2 linked regions of the Fulvivirga ulvae genome follow. The protein of the gene in region 2 binds, or shares a complex with, the protein of the main gene of each other region. Links are inferred from orthologs where the notes say so. Each region holds a gene or a part of one and is shown on either strand. Other genes may lie near its edges.

Region 1 (10,707 bases), 2.1 Mb from region 2 along the record:
ACCACACAATCCCTGTCATGGGTCAGTGAGATTGAAGCTACTTATAAACTGGATAAATCTACATGGCTCGATGCAGGTATAAACAACACTTACGATCAGGCGGAGGTGGACAGTTATGCAGGTGAAATACCTTCCAGAAACCAGACAGGCCTGTATGTTTCAGCCAAAAGGCTATTTGCGGAAAGGCTGGAGGCCAACCTGGGCTTGAGGGAGACATTGAGTGATGGTGACCTTTCACCAGTGATGCCCTCCCTGGGATTGAACTACTCGCTAAATAACGACTTCTCTTTGAAATCAAAGGTGGCCCGCAGCTATCGAATCCCTACTTTCAATGACCTGTACTGGAAAGGGGCCGGAGCAGTTGGTAACCCTGATCTGGAACCCGAGCTGGGGTGGAGTACGGAACTGGGTATATTATCTGAAAAGCGGTTTGGTAACTCACAACTTTCCGTTGAATTAACAGGCTATAGTAATACCATTTCACAATGGATTCAGTGGGTGGAAGTAGAATCAGTATGGAGCCCGGTCAATGTGCAGAAAATCTGGGCACGAGGGGCAGAGCTTATTTTAAAATATGGATACAGACTGTCAGACGACTGGAAGCTACAGTTTTGGGGCAATTATAGTTATACAAAATCCACCAAGCAGGAGATCAGTGAGGGCGGTAATCTACAAGAATTGGATAAACAGGTAATCTATACGCCTTTGCATCAAGGGAAGGCTTCGCTGAATTTAGTCCATGCACATTTCACATTAGGAATAAACCAGCTCTATATAGGCGAGCAATATGTTACCGGAGATAATAGAAGATCAATAGACCCTTACACACTGACCGGAGTTTCAGCTTCTTATAAGTTCTTGTTATCTCAAAAACATACATTAAGAATCTCAGGTCAGGTAAAAAATGCCTTTAACGAAGACTATGAGATCCGTAATGCACGGCCTATGCCACGAAGGAACTATCATTTAAGTATCATATATCAATTTAATTAGAGAATAAACCAAAATGAAAAACCAGTTTTTAAAACGCGTATTATTTGGCCTTTTAGTGGCCACCTCCAGCTTGTTCGCGTCATGTTCTGATGATGACAGTGTGGGGCCATTGCCTGGTCAGGAAGGCTTTTTTGTGATCAATGAAGGCGGATTTGGCAATGGCGACGCCAGCCTTTCATATTTTGACAAGGCTACCAATACTATGATCAATGATGTATTTCTTGAAAATGCGGAAAGGCCCTTGGGGGATCAGGCGCAATCAATGAGCATCTATAATGGTAATGGTTATATTGTAGTTCAAAACTCAGGTAAGATTGAGGTTATTAATGCTGAGAATTTCGGTTCATTGGGAACAATTAACAAGGATGCAGGGATAGTTTCCCCACGGTATTTTCTTGGTATAGACCAAAATAAGGGCTATGTAACGGATTGGGGTGCAGACGGCGTAACAGGAACGGTTAAAGTTATCGACCTGAATGCTCTTGAAGTTACCAAAACCATTGACGTTGGCCAGGGAGCTAATGAAATGGTCAGGTTAGGAAATAAAATATATGTAGCCAACAACGGAGGCTGGGGATACGACAATAAAGTTGTGATCGTTGATATTAATACCGACCAGGTTGTTGGTAGCATTACTGTTGGGGATAATCCTTCAGCATTGAAAGTAGACCGAAACAATAATATTTGGGTAACAGGTAGTGGCAAGACAGTTTACAATCCTGACTGGTCAGTGGATGAGGCCAACAGCACCCCTGCTTTCCTTGCTAAAATTGTAAATGATGAAGTAGCCCTGAAGTTAGATGCAGCCAGCGTATATACGGGGCTTGGCAGACTGGTGATGAACAATGCAGCAGACCAGCTCTATTTCAACTATTCAGGTGCAGTATATACCATGAGCATCGACGCCACTGAGTTACCCGCTTCACCATTTATCGATAAGTCCTTTTATGGCCTTTCTGTCGACCCTTCAACCGACAATGTGATTGGAACTGAGGCTCCTAACTTTAGCTCGGCCGGTACAGTCTACCGATATGATAATACAGGTAAGCTGATCGACCAATACACTGCAGGTATTGCACCTAACGGATGCGCATTTAAATAATTAAGATAAACCAGAGACATTTTGTAGAGGCTTTAATACCCTGCTTTTATCAATCCTATTTGGATTAAGTTTGTGGGCATGAAGTAATTAAGGCTTCTATAGAATGGGTTTACAACTAACCAATGATTATATGACCGATATTGCCACAAGAATAGAAAAATCGAAAACCTCAATTTTCAAAGCTGTTTTTCCCAACACCACCAACCATTACGATACCCTATTTGGAGGTACGGCATTGCAACTGATGGACGAAGTGGCTTTTATTACGGCCACCCGGTTTTCCCGGAAGCGTGTAGTTACTGTTTCTTCAGAACGAGTGGATTTTAAACATCCTATACCGGCAGGCACATTGGTCGAGCTGATCGGTACGGTATCCCATGTGGGTAAAACAAGCCTGAAAGTGCAGGTTGATATTTTCATTGAGCAGATGTACAGTGAAGACAGGGAGAATGCTATTCAGGGTGAATTCACCTTTGTGGCTATTGATGATGATAAAAAACCGGTGAGCGTACTGTAATGCAAAGCGGGAAGGGGAGCAAGGAGGAAGAGCCGATGTATTACATTGAAAATGGCTTGTATGTATTCACTGAGGCCTATCACCTCAAACGGGGTTATTGCTGCCAGAGTGGGTGCAGGCATTGTCCCTATGGTTTTAAAAAGAAGAAAAAATGATCATTTTCATATCAGGCGGGGAAAGGAGTGGGAAGAGCAGGTATGCTCAGGAGCTGGCACTTTCCAAAACAGATACACCCTATTACCTGGCAACCTCCAAGATCTGGGACGATGATTTTGAAGAAAGGGTGAAGCGGCACAAGCAGGAGCGGGATGAGCGTTGGACGAATATCGAAGAGCAGTTTGAGCTTGCAAAGGTATTGCCTGAACATGGAGTAGTGGTAGTAGACTGTATTACGCTATGGCTCACCAATTACTTTTCAAAATACAAAGGCGATAAAGAAGCCATAATGAAAGAGGCGAGAGCAGAGGTGGCTAAGCTTTTTGATTATCAAGGCGTACTGATCATCATTACAAATGAGCTGGGCATGGGCCTGCATGCCAGTACCAAGGCCGGGCGCGATTTTGTGGAGTGCCAGGGCTGGATCAATCAATTTATTGCAGCAAATGCAACGGAAGCGTACTTTATGGTTTCAGGAATCCCTTTAAAAGTTAAATGATATGGCAAGTATAAAACCATGCAACCGCGAGATACTGAGCAAAATTCAGCATAAAATAGACCACAAAACCAAGCCACTGGGAGCGTTGGGTGCCCTGGAGGAAATCGCACTTCGGGTAGCTCTTATCCAGCAAACGGATGCACCGCATTTGACAAAGCCGGGTATGGTAGTATTTGCAGCCGATCATGGCATAGCGCGGGAGGGGGTCAGTGCTTTTCCGCAGGAGGTAACCGTACAGATGGTACAGAATTTCCTTCATGGAGGTGCTGCCATTAATGTATTTTGCAAACAGCACAATATTGAGCTACACATTGTAGATGCGGGCGTTAATGCAGACCTTCCCGATTACCCTAACCTTATACAAAAACCGGTTGGAAAAGGCACTGCCAGCTTTTTGTCAGAGAAGGCCATGAGCCTGGAAGCATGCGGACAGGCCTTTAAGTCAGGAGAGGAAGTGACCTTTAAAATTTCCCAGTCCGGCAGCAACATTATTGGCTTTGGTGAGATGGGCATTGGCAACACATCCTCAGCCAGCATGCTCACCAGCCTGCTTTGCCAGTTGCCTTTGGCAGATTGTGTGGGCAAAGGAACAGGTTTGAACGAGTCCCAGTGGCAGAAAAAGATAGATATACTTCAAAATGCCCTGAACTTTCACAGACTATCACCCGAAAGTGACAGCATAGATATACTGACCACATTCGGAGGGTTCGAGATCGCGATGATGGCCGGCGCCATGATGAAGGCCGCTGAGCTGGGTATGGTAGTACTGGTAGATGGTTTTATAGCCACATCAGCTTTTCTGGTGGCGCATGCGCTACAGCCTGCTATACTTGATTATGCCATCTTCTGCCACGTTTCTGAAGAACCCGGCCATAAAAAGGCCCTTGATTTCCTGGATGCAAAACCTATTCTTCATCTCAATATGAGGCTTGGTGAGGGTACAGGTGCGGCAGTGGCCTATCCGGTAATTCAGTCAGCCGTTAATTTTCTCAATGAAATGGCCTCTTTTGAGGAGGCCGGCGTTTCTGAAAAAGACGAAGTGAAGCCGGTATGAAACACGAAGTCCGGCTGTTTTTTACCGCGCTGATGTTCTATACCCGTATCCCATGCCCGAAATGGGTGGATCATTCGGCAGAATACCTCAATCAGTGCACAAAATATTTTCCCTTGATCGGGTGGCTGGTCGGTAGCGCATCGGCTCTGGTGCTGTGGCTGGCTATGTTCATTTTTCCGGCATCGGTAGCCGTTATATTATCTATGGTTACAGGTATACTCATCACCGGGGCTTTTCATGAAGATGGCTTCGCTGATGTGTGCGATGGATTTGGAGGAGGCTGGACAAAATCAAAGATCCTTGCGATCATGAAAGACAGCCTTATAGGTGCGTATGGGGTAACGGGGCTTGCACTCATTTTACTGATGAAATTCTCGCTGGTTTCAGCCATAGCGCAACAAGTGCAAACAGGGCTGCTTTTCGGCATATTGATCGCTGCGCATACCGTAAGCAGGCTGGCGCCTGTTTTTATAATATACTTTGGTGAATATTCAAGGGAAGATGCCAGCAGCAAAGTAAAACCTGTGGCCAAAAAATTATCGGCAATCAATTTTGTGGTTGCCATTGTTATAGGGTTGTTGCCCATAATACGGCTACAGAGCCCGTGGTATTGGCTCATACTTTTTCCTGTTCTGCTGGCTACCTGGTTTTTGTATCGTTATTTTTATAAGTGGATTGAAGGATATACCGGCGATTGCCTCGGAGCTACGCAACAGGTAACAGAAATAATTTTCTATCTTTCAATGTTTGTTTTATGGAAGTTTATCTGATCCGACATACCACCCCACACATAGAAAAAGGAGTTTGCTATGGTCAGTCCGACCTTGATCTGGTAGAGACCTGGCAAGAGGAGTTCCAAACCGTGGCTGGAAAGCTGCCAGGCCAGTTTGATGCCTATTATACGAGTCCCCTGAAACGATGCATGCACCTTACCATGCACCTTACTGAGGATTTTTCCACTGACCACCGGTTGATGGAGTTTAACTTCGGCGACTGGGAAATGAAAAAGTGGGATGACATCCCCAAAGCACATATTGACCCGTGGATGAAAGATTTTGTTAATGTTACCGTGCCATCGGGTGAAAGCATGGCGGCAATGAATGAGCGGGTCAAAGCTTTTTTTTCAGAGCTGGTAGCTAAAGATTATAAACGAGTGGCCGTAATCACGCACAGCGTGGTTATCCGGATCGTTCTCTGCCATGTAGAAGGCCTGCCCTTGACAAGAGCCTTTGAAAGACCATTAACCTACGGAGATGTGGTAAAAGTGGAGTTGAATGAACAGGTTTTTACAAGTAATTGATAAGATCAAATGCCTAAAACACCAATAACTATTAGCTGGAGCGGAGGAAAAGACTCTGCTTATGCCTTATTCCGTGTCATGGAGACCGGGGCATACGATATCAGAAGCCTGCATACTGTTTTTGACTCCGAATTAAAAAGGGTTGGCTTGCATGGAGTGCACGAACATTTGATTGAAGTCCAGGCTGAGGCCCTTGGCATTCCTCTGGAAAAGATCTACCTGCCCAAAGATAATTCACATGAAGCCTATGAGCGTGTAATTAAAAACTTCTGCATGGCCAAAAAAGAAGAAGGGATAAATCACATCATGTATGGTGACATTTTTCTTGAAGACCTGAAGGCCTATCGTGATAAACAATTAAGTTCGGCAGGCATGAAAGGTGTATATCCGATATGGAAAGAAGACACACAACAACTGGTCGAAGAGTTTGTGGCAGATGGTTTTAGAACGGTGGTATGTGCCGCTAATGCCGCTATGTTTGACAAAGAGCAGGTAGGAAAGACGATCGATGCGGAATGGCTCAACCGTCTAGCAGATGGCGTAGACCCTTGTGGTGAAAATGGTGAGTTCCATACTTTCGTTTATGCTGGCCCGGTGTTTCGTAAGCGAGTTGATTTTCGCCTGGGCGATGTGGTGGAAAAAAGCTACGAGTACAACAAAAAAGAAGATGACGGCGGTCTCACCCCAATGAAGTCCAGCTTTTGGTTTCAGGAGCTTCTATAATCTGATCAGCTCCCTTGCTGCTGCCTGGGGAGTGATTTCACCCAAACCAACCTGCTTCTCCATTTCAGGTATACGCTCGGCTACTTCGGGTTTGTGGTAAAAATTGTTTTTTAGCAGAAAGCCTATGGTTTCGTGCATCCAGTTGATGTTCTGGTGCTTGCGAAGCTGATCCAGGCCTGATCCCATATGGCTGAAATACTCCTCAATCATTTTCCAGATATCGTCCAGACCCTGCCGCGTAACGGCTGAGCAGGTCAATACTTTGGGAGACCAGTCTGTTTCCGAAGGGGGAAATAAATGTAAGGCATTCTGATATTCAGCCCTGGCCTTTTTTGAAGCAGTAATATTGTCCGTGTCAGCCTTGGTAATGGCAATGGCATCCGCCATCTCCATAATCCCCTTTTTTATGCCCTGCAGCTCATCACCGGCACCTGCCAGCATCAGCAGCAAGAAGAAGTCAACCATACCCTTAACAGCAACCTCAGACTGGCCGACCCCGACCGTTTCAATAAAGATGATTTTATAGCCGGCCGCCTCACACAGCAGCATAGTCTCACGGGTTTTGTTGGCCACGCCTCCGAGCGATGCCCCAGTGGCAGAAGGCCGGATATAGGCATTACGATGGTGTGATAGCTGCTCCATGCGGGTTTTGTCGCCCAATATGCTCCCTCCACTCCTTTGGCTGCTGGGGTCTACGGCCAGTACAGCCAGCTTTTTGTCCATCTCTGCCAGATGCAGGCCCATGGCTTCTATAAAAGTACTTTTGCCGACACCGGGTACACCAGTAATGCCTATTCGCTTTGAGTTGCCCGTATAAGGTAAGATCCTGATCAGCACCTGTTCGGCCAGTGCCTGGTCACCCGCAAGATTGCTCTCGATCAACGTAATGGTACGGCTTAGAACTACGGTATTGCCCGCGAGCACACCATCCACATATTCGTTTACACTCAGTCTTTTCCGTCTTGAAGTCATACGCAGCAAATCAAGGCATTAATTTAAATTATATTACTTAAAACTGCCTAAAATTTATATTTTTACTATTGCGTTGCCCAAAATTGGGTCGACTTACATTAACTAACAGTGTCTATGGGAAGGAAATTCTGGATAGATTGTATCCTGGGAACTATCTTTATTTTTGGCATCATGTGGGTGATCTTCAACGTTTCCCAATTCCAGATCTTTGATGCCTTTGATCCGGTGGGTGAAGCATTGGACGATATGGAGATGACCGATGTGGCTTTTTCTCAACTCAGGGAAGACCCGGTTCCGGATACTAACATTGTTATTATTAATATAGGCATGCTGAGCAGGGCCGAAATAGCCCGGCAACTTCAGATCATTAACCAATATAAACCAGCCGTAGTAGGTTTTGACAGCTTTTTCAATTTCAGAAGTGCAGATACGTTAGGTGACCTTGCCCTTAGCAATGCATTTTCAGAGGTGGAAAACCTGGTGATGGTTACCAAACTGCTTCAGTCAGATTCCCTGAAAGTGTTGCGTGAGGGCGATGATATCTATGATTCCCTGGAAGTCTCGCATGATTTATTTCGTAAGGATGCATATCAGGCCTTTGCTAACCTTGATACCGACGCTGAAAATCAGGAAGATTATAAAACCTGCCGAGCCTTCCCTACCAGGCGGATAGTTAATGGAAAAGAACATGTGGCTTTTGCCGTTCAGGTAGCCGAATTATATGATCCGGTAAAAGTGAAAGAACTCAAGCAACGGAATAAACCCACGGAAATAATTAACTACAGGGGCAACCTTGTGGATTTCTTTGGGCGTACAGGTTATCCCAATATGTTTTACGCCCTTGATGTGGATGATGTGTTTAGCGAAAACTTCGTTCCGGAAATGATCAAGGGTAAAATCGTGCTTTTTGGGTTTATGGGGGAGAATTTTTTCGATACCTCCTGGGATGATAAGTTTTTTACGCCTTTGAATAAAAACTATGCAGGTAAAGCCAATCCGGATATGTATGGCGTGGTGGTTCATGCTAATATTGTCTCTATGATCTTAAAGGAGGACTATGTCGATGAGTTGACGGATAAAGAAGGTATAGGCATAATTGTGGCTATATTGATATGTTTCCTTAATGTAGCGCTATTTTCTTATGTTTATTTCAAGGTCCCGGACTGGTATGATGGCATTACCAAACTGGTGCAATTGGCAGAGATAATGCTTATTATATTTTTAATGGTAATTGTTTTCAGTGAATACAGTTTTAAGCTAAATTTGGTAATTACACTTGCTGCGATCGCTTTGGCGGGAGACGGACTTGAGGTCTTTTATGGTGTGGTTAAAAACCTGTTTAACAAAGAAAGTCGGAAACAACTGTTTACCATTCGCCGTAAAAGGGTATAAAAGTATATGGTATTTAAATAATCTTATTTATTACTAAAATCGTAAAATTTTTAAATCAACACGTTGGATGCCTCCGGGTTTCCATTCAGATTATCAAAATCAATTTAAACTCATGGAAAAGAATGTATTTGTTTTAACGTTCATGCTCATTTTTACAGTGGGGACTACCTTTGGACAAGGCTATACTTTTAAAGTACTTGCCAACAAAGGAGCGAATAAGGTAAAATCGGGATCAGAATGGCAAGCGCTTAAAACCGGAGCCTCACTGCAGGATGGAGATGAGCTTATTATTTCAGAAAATGCCTATCTGGGTTTGGTGCATGCGAGCGGAAAGACTCTGGAATTGAAAGCACCGGGGAATCATAAAATTACAGACCTAGCAGCTAAAGTAAGTACAGGAGGGTCAAGCGTAGCCAGTAAGTATGCTGATTTTGTATTAAGTAAAATGTCGGCCGAAGGAAAGAAAAACAGATTGAGTGCCACCGGAGCCGTACATAGAGGTAGTAGTGATGCTATTCAGGTTTTCATGCCCAGCTCGGTAGGGGTGTTTAATGACAATGCTATAATCAGATGGGATTCTCTTGATGGTCAGAATACTTACATTGTTACCTTGAAAAATATGTTTGACGACGTCCTGCTTTCTATCGAAACCAAAGACCCCAATATAGAGCTGGATCTGACTGATGACAAGATTTCCAAAGAGAATGTGGTGTTGTTGTCAGTAGCATCAAAAGGTGATGCTGAAGTGAAATCAGGTACTTATGCTATCAAACGTCTGCCTCAGGCAGATGCTGAGCGTGTAAAAGCCACGCTAAATGACCTTATGTCTGATGTCAAGCAGGAAACAGCGCTCAATAAATATATCCTTGCAGGATTTTATGAAGAGAACAACCTCCTTATAGATGCCCTGACCAGCTATGAGGAAGCCATAAAACTGGCGCCTGAAGTGGAAAGCTACAGAGATGCATATGTAGAGTTCCTGCTTAGAAACAGGTTAAATGAATAGTATTATCAGAAATGAATAAAAAAAAGAGGCTACGAAGCCTCTTTTTTTTGTCTGTTCTCCAACTTCACTTAGCTAACTTTGATCATACTCTTTGTTTCTTTCTTCTCTGTCAGGGGCAGTTTAATGGTCAGGATGCCATCAGCATAGTTGGCACTGATGCTCTCTTGGTTGATGTCTTCGGAAAGTGTAAAGGCCCTTCTGAATTTGCCGTAGTTAGACTCTTGCTTTTGAAGCTTCTCTTTCAACTCATCTTTTAAAATCCTTTCACCACTTATTTCAAGCACATTGTTCTCCAGGTTAATGCTAAAATCTTCTTTTTTCATACCGGGAACAATAAGTTGCAGCTCAATTTCTTTTTCTCCTTTGAAGATATCTACTGCCGGTTTGAAGTTGGCACTACCGTTTGTTTTGTCTCTTAAAACACTCTCGATCAAATCACCAAAAGTACCTGGTACAAAGTCGTTTAATGGGTTGTATCTTACTAATGTCATGGCTTTATAAATTTAAGTTTTATGTTTTTGTTTCACTTTAACTCTACACAATTGAAAATTGTACCAGACCGGATTTTGCCCTCAAAATTCAAATAAATAAGACACAATGTCATTAATTTTCATAATGACTTACGATATTAATGTCAATTTGTCTTGTTTTGACTATTTAGTTTTAGAAAAGGAATTTTATATATTGTGCCGCTAATTGCTAAAACATGAACGATAAGGTCAGGAATTTTTTAAAGACGTTAGGGCCGGGGATTGTATTTGCCGGAATGTGCATTGGTGTGTCTCACCTGGTGCAGTCTACCCGTGCGGGAGCTGATTATGGCTTCGCATTACTCATAGCTGTTATTGCGGCCAACCTGTTTAAATATCCTTTTTTCGAATTTTCTTCTCGCTATACTGGTGCTACCGGGCTAAGTATACTTGATGGCTATGCCAAAGTAGGTAAGTGGATCTTATGGGTTTATGGGATCATGACCCTTGTTACCATGTTTAT
Region 2 (10,686 bases):
TTATATTTACTTTTAAGCTCTTCGTCGCTGCTGGTTAGTATTCTTTCTCTGATCTTAATCGAAGAGTTTAACAAAATAGCTTTTGTCAGTAATGCGTTGTTATATACTGAGCCAATAACCTTTTTATCAGTATCCTTCAGGTTAAAGGCCAGCGTGTTGTAAAACTCGAAATCAGGCCTGATAGTATTCCAGTATTTGGCTTTTTCCCTTTCACTCAGTGCCGGGAAGAAATCACGGATAAAGTTTCCATAATTTACCAGTGCCTCTTCAATGAATTTTTTTGCATTGCGGCTGTCACCCTCCATATAGTATACTTTGCTTAGCTTGGAAAGTATCTTCACATATTCAGGATGGTTGTTATTAAAGAATTTTTCGTAAAGCTTTTTGGCTTTCTCATAGTTCTCTTCAGCAAGATCAAATTTGCGTTGCAGGTAATAGATATCACCGGTAAGAGTATAAATACTTGCTGCATTGATGTTATTTCTACGGCCAACTTTTGATACCCATATGTTTTCAGCCAGTGTAAGGGCATTAAAGGCTTCATCGAACCTTCTTTGGGAAATATAGACTTTGGAGAGCTCTGTTAAAATGTTGGCGTACTGAGGGTTTCGGTTTCCCAATTTGCCGGCAATTATATTTTTGGCTTCGTCCATCAGTTTCTCCACTTCTCTCAGGTTGTCACCTTTATAAAAACGAATGAGAGCAAGCTGTGTAATAGAATTACCTACATCTACATGTTGACGTCCAAATTGTGCTTCCTGGATCTTAATTGCACGCTCCACGTTGGCCTGGGCTTTATCGTAATCACCAATGCTTGTATATATTTCCGAAAGCAGCAGAAGCGAAGGGGCCATTTTGGAAGAATTGCTTCCGAAAATACTTTCCGCGATAGCCAGTGAGCGTTGGGCTGTTTTTTCAGCCTCAGGGTATTCACCTGATATTAATTTTAACCTGCCTTTGTTAACCAAAGGAGCAACAAGTTTTCTTGATTGGCGGCCATATCGTACTTCGTAAGTAGTAATAAGCTTTTGTAAAAGCCTTTCAGTCTCGGTATACCTTCCAAGGGTAATGTACAGACTCGCCAGTTCCTCGGTAGCATTGAGCTCATTATAATTTACAGTAGATTCAGCCCTGGTCAGTAGCTTCTGGGATCGTTCCAGTGTTTCTTCAGCATCATCAAACAATCCCTGGATGGCTTTTAATTTGGCGCTTGTTTCCATAGCGTTGACATAGTCAGCTACACGCTTCTCATTACGTCTTTCCCTTTCCAGTATTTCTGTGGATTTGCTGATATTTTCCTGTGCCTTGTCGTACTCTCCCAGTTTGATCTGTAACCTGGCTATTTCATTAAGCTCAACACCATAATCGGGATCCTGATCGTCGTATTTGGAGCGGGCAGCGTCAAGAGCCTTGTCAAGAGTGGCAGAAGCTTTGGCATATTGATCAGTATTTTCATAGAAAGTAGAGATATGGTTGAGTATGTTGACATAATCTTTATGCCATGGGTCGATCTCCTTGCTTACGATTTTAAAGAAGCTTTCATTATAGATATTCTCGGCCTCTTTGATCTTGTCGGTAAAGTCGAGGTAGTAATTCGCCAGTTCAATTTTTGCCAGGTGGTATTCCGGTGAGTTTTCTCCATACAATGCTTTCTTGATTTCTATGATATCAGTGAGGTTTTTTTCTGCCGCCAGAAAGTTCTGGTTTTGTCTGGCCAGCCGGTACAGAAAATCCAGTATATCAATGGTCTTTTTGTGGTTTCTGGGGAGAGCCCGCGTGGAGGCAAGTATGGCATTGGCCTGGTTTTCGAGATTTTTGGTTCTTTCTTTAACAAGCTTGGAGTCAAATTCAAGGGTTTCAAGGTTGAGATAATGCAGGCTGCTTTTGGAGAAATTTCTCTTTATGGCCTTCTCATACTCCACCTTCAGATTACGGTATTTGGCTTTGTTGTCATTAAGCAAATACTGTTTTAAAAGTGCCTCAAAAAGTTCAAAAGCAAGGTAATGCGATTCTTCGTGTTGTCTTTTGAGGTTTGATAAGGATTTTTCAAACTTAATGTTGTTGGGCATCTTTTCTACGTCTATACCATTTTCAACCAGAAGTTTGCCATGTAAAAACTGGTTGTTGATATAGTAAACACTGGTATTACCCAGATTCGAACTGATCCATTCTTCTGCCCTTACAAACGCGCTGTCAGCACTGTTGTAGTTGCCTTTTTTTCGAAATGTATTGGCTTTTAGGGTCAGTAAGGTGGCGTAGTCACCCAGTCGCTCACCTATCTCTTCTTCAGAAAGCCTCCTGGTCTTTAGTTTTCCTGATTCATCTACATAAGTCTCCTTCAGCACCGCTCTGCTTTGGAAGTAATCCAGCTGATTATTAATAAACGAAAGTGCCTGCCTGTAATAACCCTGCCCGGAGAGCACTTCAGCACGCGTCAGATTTATTTGTGCCTGCATTTTATCATCTAACTGGTCAGACGATTTTAATGTTTTCTCCGCTGCCTCTACATGCTCCTGGGCACTAACATAGTTGCCATAATGTGCCAGGATCTCAGCTATTTCCAGTTGGTTTCTGGCATGTTTTACACTATGTTCTCCATTAACAGCCATACTGACCTGCAGCGCCTGCTGAATGCTGTTATCAAACTCTACAAGTACCCCCACAGCCAAATTAAACCGGGCTTCTCTAAGGTAGTATTGCGGCATGTATTCGTTATTGGTGCCGAGTTTTTTTGATAATTTTTTCTTGAATTTGGCTAAGGTCTTCTTCGCTTTTACATAGTCGCCTTCTTCATATTGGGCATCAGCTTTGTTGAGATATTTGTCCCAATTCTGGGCATAACCCACAGAAAATGATAATAGAAGTGCAAGGGCGATACATGTCTTCAAGCTTTTGAAATTAAAATCCATGACACGTGTATTTAAGTTTAGGGTAGGTTTTTCCTATATAAATATAATGATTTAGATTATTAATTTTTTAGCTTTTCAATAATTTGTTCAGGATGTCCTTAGCTGCTTCGGCAATTACTGTTCCCGGCCCAAATATTCCGCTCACTCCGGCTTTGTAGAGATAGTCATAGTCTTTTGGAGGAATAACACCTCCCGCAATAACCATGATATCTTCCCTGCCGAGTTTTTTTAGTGCATTGATCAACTCAGGCACCAGTGTTTTATGGCCTGCAGCAAGGCTGGAGGCTCCGATTACGTGTACATCATTTTCTGCGGCTTGCTGGGCCACCTCTTCCGGAGTTTGAAACAATGGTCCGATATCCACATCGAAGCCAAGGTCTGCAAAACTGGTAGCAATAACTTTTGCCCCCCTGTCATGGCCATCCTGACCCATTTTGGCCACCATTATTCGCGGTCTTCTGCCTTCTTCTTCTGCAAATTTGTCCGAGAGTACTTTAGCTTCTTTAAAGTTGTTGTCCATTTTCGCTTCTCCTGAATATACACCTGATATTGATCTTATAGTAGCTTTATGACGACCATAAACCTCCTCCATGGCGTCAGAAATCTCGCCCAGCGTTGCTCTTTTTCTTGCAGCATCCACCGCCAGCTCTAACAGGTTGCCATTGCCGGATTTCGCAGTTTCTGTTATAGCCCGAAGTGATTCCTGAACTTCTTCCTGATTACGCTCAGCCTTAAGTTTATTTAATCGTTCTATTTGTTGGTTCCTCACACGGGTGTTATCCACTTCCAGAATATCAAAGTCCGGTTCTTCATCAGTTTGATATTTATTCACACCCACAATAATATCTTTTCCGGAATCAATCCTGGCCTGTTTTCGGGCTGCAGCTTCTTCAATCCTCATTTTGGGTACACCGCTTTCTATGGCCTTGGCCATACCTCCCAGTTCTTCCACCTCCTCAATCAACGCCCAGGCTTTATCTACAAGCTCGGCGGTAAGGCTTTCAACATAGTAGGAGCCTCCCCAGGGGTCGACTACGCGGGTAATACCGGTTTCATTTTGAAGGTAGAGTTGTGTATTACGAGCTATACGGGCTGAAAAGTCAGTTGGCAGAGCTATGGCTTCATCCAGGGCATTGGTATGCAATGATTGCGTATGACCTAATGCTGCTGCCAGAGCCTCAACGCAGGTGCGGGTTACATTATTATAAGGATCCTGTTCCGTTAAACTCCAGCCAGAAGTCTGGCAGTGCGTCCTTAAGGCCATTGATTTCGGATCTTTTGGGTTAAACTGTTTCACAATTTTTGCCCAGAGCAACCTCCCCGCTCTCATTTTGGCAATTTCCATAAAATGGTTCATGCCGATGGCCCAGAAGAATGACAGGCGCGGAGCAAATACATCGATGTCCATACCGGCATTAATTCCCGTTCTGAGGTACTCCATTCCGTCGGCCAGCGTATAGGCAAGCTCTATGTCCGCGGTAGCACCAGCCTCCTGCATATGGTACCCGCTAATGCTTATGGAGTTGAACCGGGGCATGTTTCTGGAGGTGTATTCAAAAATGTCGGCAATGATCTTCATGGATGGGAGTGGAGGATATATGTATGTATTCCTTACCATAAACTCCTTTAGAATGTCATTTTGTATGGTTCCGCTAAGCTGCTCAGGTTTTACACCCTGCTCTTCGGCAGCAGCTATGTAAAATGCCATCACCGGCAGCACGGCACCATTCATAGTCATGGAAACAGACATTTTATCGAGAGGGATCTGATCGAAGAGCACCTTCATATCCAGCACCGAATCTATGGCTACCCCGGCTTTGCCGACATCACCGGCTACCCTTGGATGGTCAGAATCATAGCCACGGTGTGTAGCCAGATCAAATGCTACAGAAAGTCCTTTCTGGCCCGCTGCCAGGTTTCTTCTGTAAAACGCATTGGACTCTTCTGCTGTAGAGAAACCTGCATATTGGCGTATAGTCCAGGGTCTGCCGGCATACATGGTTGAATACGGTCCTCTCAGGTAAGGCGGTATGCCCGCTGAGAAACCGGTATGTTCAAGCTTTTCAAAATCTTTCTTTGAGTAATATGACTGTATATCTATTTTTTCGGCAGATGCTGTAGTAGTAGACTGATGTGAATTTTCCTTTTTTGGAGTAAATTCATTATATTTTATATGGGTAAAATCTGGTTGCATATGGAGTTATTGTATCTTTTCTTTTTCCTGTTTTACTTTTTGTTGAAACTTAAGCCAGGCTTCCCGGGCCAGCTTATCGGTAAGTACTTCCAGGTAGTAAGACCCTGCGGCAGGATCAGTGGTTTTATTAAAATAAGACTCTTCTTTTAGAATAGAACTTACATTACGGGCGATCCTTACCATGAGCGTATTGCCATAGTCTTCCGGCTCGGTCAACAGACTGTCGCACCCTCCTAATATTGCAGACATGGCCGCGGTGGTTGATTTTAGCATGTTGGCATGAGGCTGATATTTTTCTTCTGCCCATGCAGGCGAAACACAATGTATGTGCAGGTCTTCAGGGTTAAAGTCGTCAGCTTTATAAGCGTGGCTCAGCTGGAAATACAGACTCCTCAATGCCCTTGTTTTAGCTATCTCACCAAAGTAGTCTTTTGATACCAGGGAACTGAAAGAGATCTTTGAAGTGATCTGACGAATATCGAATTCAGCAGCATCCAAAGTGTTGATTACCGAAACAGCCGTATGAAGTAAGTCGGCAATGGCGGTTGAAATGTCTTTTTCCCCGGAACTAATGTTCAGAGACAGCCCGGGAAAATTAATGATAGCTTTGAATACTTCGAGATAATTACCAGTGGTCCGGTTGGGCTCATTTAAAAAAATAATGCCCGATATACTTTGGTGATCGATGCCCCTATCGTCAATTAAGTCAGTGTAGTTATATAAATGCTGTTTAAAGTCGGCTCCCACTACGAAGGAAACACTGCAATAGTCTAATAAAATGTCATAAAGCAAATCGGTAAGTAAGACATTTTGTGTATGAGTCAGGTCAAAAATGAGGCCGTCAGCACCGTTATTGAGGGCTTCCAGTGCTTGCTTATTTGCTGCTTTAGAGTCGTTTACAATTATTTTTTGGAGGTTCTCCCAGTACCGGTTCTCACCCGTAGGGTTTTCTTTTAAAATAAGCCTGTTCTGAAATTTTTCAATTCCTTTAATGGATTTCAGATCGCTTTCGTCATAGTAGGGCTCAAGGGTGATTTTGTCGTTAAAATTCCAGTTATATTTTTCAAAAACATCTTCCCCTTTCAGGTCAGAGGTGGCTTTTTTTATCCAGTCCTCTTTTGGAGAGTTTTTAAAGTCAATAAATAAATTTTCTTGTCGTTCACTCATTAATATATATGTAAGGTTATAAGGTAAAGTTAATTGTTTTGGATTACTTATGAGAAGTGAGCGAAGATAATATTATTACCCGCGTAGGTAATTCAATTATACATTTTAAAGAATTCGTATTCTTTTATTGGTTTGGGAAAAATAAGTGTAAAATCTTTGAAAAATAGAGCTATAGAGCGCTTTCATGTTCGTGATTTTTTTCACAAATTTGTTACCCTTTTCTCTTAGAGGGTTTGGAGATTTACCAATCTTATAGAATTACAATACATGCACATTGATTGCGAAACGGTTTGGAGTGATTGTCTGCGGGTAATCAAGGATAACGTGGCGGAGCAAAGTTTCAACACTTGGTTTCAGCCAATCGTGCCTTTAAAATGCGCGGACGATATTTTGACTATTCAGGTTCCGAGTCAGTTTTTCTACGAATGGCTTGAAGAACATTATGTGCATGTACTGAAAAAAGCTATTATAGCAGTTATGGGGCCGAAAGCTCGTCTGGAATATTCGGTTATAGTAGATAGGGGGAACAGCAAATCCTCACCTTTATCTGTTAGCCTGCCAAACCGCACACCTTCAAGAAATTACAATGCCAGTAATGGTAAAGACGAGTATATTTCTCCTTTTCAGTTGAAGTCGGTAGACTCTCTGTATCAGGAGTCTCAGCTAAATCCCAATAATACATTCGATTCATATATTGAGGGTGATTGTAACAGGCTGGCGAGGTCGGCGGGTTATGCCGTGGCTCAAAAGCCGGGGGTAACTTCCTTTAACCCGCTTATGCTTTACGGCGGTGTTGGCCTTGGTAAGACACATCTGGTACAGGCTATTGGTAATGAGATCAAGAATAATCTTTCTGATCGCTTTGTCTTATATGTTTCATCAGAAAAATTTACCAATCAGTTTATTGACGCCCTGAGGAACAATAAGGCGCAGGAGTTTCAGAACTTTTACATGCAGGTGGATATACTCATTATAGATGATGTACAGTTTCTTGCTGGTAAGGAAAGAACTCAGGAAATATTCTTTCATATCTTCAATCACCTGCACCAGGCTGGTAAGCAGATCGTGATGACCAGCGACTGTCCTCCCCGTGACCTGAAAGGCTTGCAGGAAAGGCTGCTGTCCAGGTTTAAATGGGGGCTGACCGCAGATTTGCAACAGCCCGATTATGAAACACGGGTGGCAATTATCCAGCGTAAGATGCAGTCGGATGGTATATACATACCTGAAAACGTGATAGAATACCTGGCTTACAGTGTTGATACCAATATCAGAGAGTTGGAAGGCGTACTGATCTCTTTGATAGCACATGCTTCTTTAAATCGTGTGGATATTGACCTGGAACTTGCCAAGCAAACCCTGAAGAATATCGTTCATGATATAGAAACAGAAGTAGGTATTGACTACATACAAAAGACTGTTGCAGAATTTTTTAAAGTTGAAATAGCCTCCTTAAAAGACAAGATCCGTAAAAAGGAAATTGTGATAGCGCGGCAGGTAGCTATGTATTTCTCAAAGGAATACACTAACCATTCCTTAAAAGCCATCGGCTATCATTTTGGAGGTCGCGATCATAGTACAGTTATACATGCTGTACAGTCTGTCAATGATATGATGGATACCAATGCTTCATTTAAGGCCTCCGTAGAAGAATTGAAGAAAAAGCTCAAGATGCGGGCGGTGTAATAATGGCCCCGGCCAGAATGTCTATAGCCGCATTTATCTCTTCTTCATTTATAGACGCAAACCCCAGCCGCATGGCATTGAGGTTATCAATAAAATCATGATTTACATTGAGGTAAACTCCCTTTTTTAAACAATCATCTATCAAAGTTCTGGCATCAGGTTTTAGTCCATTACGGAATTTCACCCAAACTGCCATGCCTCCTTCCGGTACTTTAAATTCAATATGGTCACCGAGCCTTTCTGTTAGGAGCCTGCAAATCAGATTCCTTCTCAAAAGGTATATTTTAAGAGTTTTCTTTAGGTGCCGTTGAAGTTCCCCGTTTTCAATGGCCAGGGCCAGCACATGCTCCATCACCGGGTCGCCTTGTCTGTCAATGATGCCCCTGATCTTGCTGAGCTCGTCTATGATCCTACGGGATGACACCACATAGCCAATCCGGATGGCCGGAGCGAATATCTTGCTGAAAGAGCCAATATAGATGACATGTTCATGGTGATTGAGGCTTGCAAGAGGAAGCAGCGGACTGCTACTGTAGTGGAAATCATAATCGTAATCATCTTCTATAATGGCAAAATTGTATTTCAAGGCTAATTCGAGCAGCTGTATCCTCCGATTGGCAGACAGGGTAACTGTAGTGGGATAATGATGGTGTGGGGTAATGTATACCACACTCACTTTTGTAGTTTTTAAAAGGTTTTCCAATGCACCAATATCGAGCCCGTATTCATCTACATCAATGCGTTTCAATTTGCCCCCGAGATGCTCAATACTCCAATCTGCCGAATCATAACTGCTATGGCCTACTACCACCACGTCGTTTTCATTGAGGAGCACATTTAAGATCATATAGATGCCCATCTGGCTCCCTCGTGTGATCAGGATATTATCCTTACTGATATTCATGCCACGGGTTTCGGAGAGATATTGGCTTAGAGAGGTTCGCAACTTTTCGTCGCCCCGGGCATCGCCATACTTCAGAAAATGCTTACCATAACTGCTGCCGGATAATGAGCGACACTCCTTATATATCCAGTCGATAGGAGCAAGCCGGGGGTCGGGTGTGCCCGAGTTGATTTCTATTGTATGTTTGGGCTTAACCTTATAATTAGCAAAACCGGTCGATTTTATACGCAATGTTTCAGAGCCTGTCGTATTTTCATCGGCATTCAGTACATGAGGCTTAACTATGGGGAGCTTCCCTGATACAAAAGTTCCACGCGATGGAAAGGACTCAAGCCACCCCTGTGCCATTAGCTCGTCATAAGCCTGTACCACGGTTTTTCTGTTTACTACTAAAGTATCAGACATAGCCCTGGTGCCGGGCATTTTGGTGCTTTTAGCCAGGCGACCACTGGTGATCTCGCGTACTATGGCATTTGTTATTTGCAGGTACAAGGGAGTGCCTGAGCTGCCGTCTAACCTGATAACTGTTTTCCATGGAAACATAACCGGACCCATTGATAACTTAAAAATGGAACCCAAAGATACTCCGTTTGGTCGTTAGTTTTACAAAAGTTAAACACAATTTCTTATGGAGCAATTTGAAGTAACAACCAGAAATAAGGTAAAGAGAGTCCCGGAAAGAGGCCATTATGACAAGTCAACCGTCTATGAAATACTTGATGCAGGCTTTTTGTGTCACATCAGCTTCGTGGTTGATGGGCGCCCGATGATTATCCCCACATTTTATGGAAGGGAAGGAAATCAACTGTATATACATGGAGCCACTACCAGCAGAATGATCAAAAACCTTAAAGAGGGTGTGCCCATGACCCTTGCTGTAAGCCATGTGGACGGGTTAGTACTGGCCCGCTCTGCCTTTCACCATTCTATGAACTACAGATCTGTTGTGGTGTTTGGTACAGCCCGGGTAGTGGCTGACGAGGATAAAGATCATGCCCTGTACGTGATGTCCGAACACCTGATCGAGGGCCGGTGGCAAGAAGTAAGGCCTCCAAATGCCAACGAGTTAAAAGCTACCACTGTGTTGGCTATTGAAATGGAGCAGGCTTCTGCAAAGATTAGAACAGGCCCACCTAAAGATGATAAGGAAGATTATGACCTGGATATATGGGCCGGTGTGGTTCCGTTAGGTATGGGTATTGGGAGTCCTGTTAAAGATGATTTGCTAAAACCGAACGTTAAAATTTCTGATTCAGTACGGAAATATGTTTCTACAAACGATCAGGGCTTCAGTCTGGCAGATTATTTCAGAAATGATAATGGACATACATTGAGTAATGCGTCATGGTACAAATAGAAAGATGCCTGATCAAACCTGTCCCCACCAGAGATATGTCTGGTGGGGATTTTTTTTGCTTTTCATCTCTTTAGCTCATCCAACAGGGATTAATACGAACGTTTTTTTGACAGAGGCTGTTGGCACATAGCATACGCATCCGCTAAAATTGATCAGGCTTTTCAAAGCAATTCTTAAGCGACTGCCTCCTAAGATCTGGCGATGCAAATCTTATTTATGATTAAATTAGAATAATACCTAAATTAATCAGTTAAACACTATAAAGGAACCTTGGACGTACTGCTTAGTGTGAAAGTTGAACAATTACTTCGTTTGCAGTTGGTTTAAAGTTAGATTTATGGTTTGGAGTCATTGCCGAATTTTTGGGATGGAACCAAAATAGGTTCTGTTGAGAGTCAAAAAATTACATTAAAAGATTTATATGAAAGTTAAATTCAACGGAAGAAAACAACCCGGATTTTATGCTGAA

What was found.
Region 1: the proteins of scpA (region 2) and meaB are in contact, whole or in part, in a crystal structure (PDB 8DPB), measured with the Methylorubrum extorquens proteins. The link is inferred for Fulvivirga ulvae from one-to-one orthologs. Residues at the interface, in SOR27001.1 of Methylorubrum extorquens: Glu577, Glu578, Asn579, Asp580, Gly581, Arg582, Arg583, Arg585, His596, Ala604, Ser605, Ala608, Asp609, Gly611, Phe612, Asp613, Val614, Asp615, Ile616, Gly617, Pro618, Leu619, Glu625, Arg628, Gln629, Val631, Glu632, Asn633, Asp634, Glu661; in SOR26638.1 of Methylorubrum extorquens: Arg20, Ala21, Ala24, Arg25, Thr28, Ser32, Arg33, Arg34, His37, Thr98, Gly99, Gly100, Ser101, Ile102, Leu103, Lys106, Thr107, Ala110, Ala113, Ile114, Asp115, Arg116, Ala118, Phe119, Ile120, Arg121, Pro122, Pro124.

What each region holds. Positions count from the first base shown.
Region 1 is NZ_CP089981.1:1,230,185-1,240,891, reverse strand. Bases 5,328-8,312 are described here. They hold meaB (methylmalonyl Co-A mutase-associated GTPase MeaB), read right to left. Parts: upstream 7,317-8,312; coding sequence 6,339-7,316; downstream 5,328-6,338. Other genes in these bases: LVD17_RS05095 (CHASE2 domain-containing protein), read left to right, coding at 7,431-8,312; LVD17_RS05105 (Dph6-related ATP pyrophosphatase), read left to right, coding at 5,631-6,344; cobC (alpha-ribazole phosphatase), read left to right, coding at 5,328-5,621. Outside these bases: LVD17_RS05145 (TonB-dependent receptor plug domain-containing protein), read left to right, coding at 1-993; LVD17_RS05140 (YncE family protein), read left to right, coding at 1,007-2,095; LVD17_RS05135 (acyl-CoA thioesterase), read left to right, coding at 2,226-2,612; LVD17_RS05130 (C1orf53 family protein), read left to right, coding at 2,612-2,767; LVD17_RS05125 (bifunctional adenosylcobinamide kinase/adenosylcobinamide-phosphate guanylyltransferase), read left to right, coding at 2,764-3,267; cobT (nicotinate-nucleotide--dimethylbenzimidazole phosphoribosyltransferase), read left to right, coding at 3,269-4,321; LVD17_RS05115 (adenosylcobinamide-GDP ribazoletransferase), read left to right, coding at 4,318-5,091; more of cobC, read left to right, coding at 5,076-5,327; more of LVD17_RS05095, read left to right, coding at 8,313-8,708; LVD17_RS05090 (hypothetical protein), read left to right, coding at 8,821-9,714; LVD17_RS05085 (Hsp20/alpha crystallin family protein), read right to left, coding at 9,783-10,205; LVD17_RS05080 (Nramp family divalent metal transporter), read left to right, coding at 10,421-10,707. UniProt on the Escherichia coli protein: Binds and hydrolyzes GTP. Likely functions as a G-protein chaperone that assists AdoCbl cofactor delivery to the methylmalonyl-CoA mutase (MCM) ScpA and reactivation of the enzyme during catalysis.
Region 2 is NZ_CP089981.1:3,341,894-3,352,579, forward strand. Bases 2,541-5,504 are described here. They hold scpA (methylmalonyl-CoA mutase), read right to left. Parts: upstream 5,104-5,504; coding sequence 2,977-5,103; downstream 2,541-2,976. Other genes in these bases: LVD17_RS14125 (CHAT domain-containing protein), read right to left, coding at 2,541-2,909; LVD17_RS14135 (methylmalonyl-CoA mutase family protein), read right to left, coding at 5,110-5,504. In the rest of the region: more of LVD17_RS14125, read right to left, coding at 1-2,540; more of LVD17_RS14135, read right to left, coding at 5,505-6,270; chromosomal replication initiator protein DnaA, read left to right, coding at 6,538-7,956; MocR-like pyridoxine biosynthesis transcription factor PdxR, read right to left, coding at 7,937-9,403; LVD17_RS14150 (pyridoxamine 5'-phosphate oxidase family protein), read left to right, coding at 9,489-10,217; LVD17_RS14155 (fatty acid desaturase family protein), read left to right, coding at 10,639-10,686. UniProt on the Escherichia coli protein: Catalyzes the interconversion of succinyl-CoA and methylmalonyl-CoA. Could be part of a pathway that converts succinate to propionate.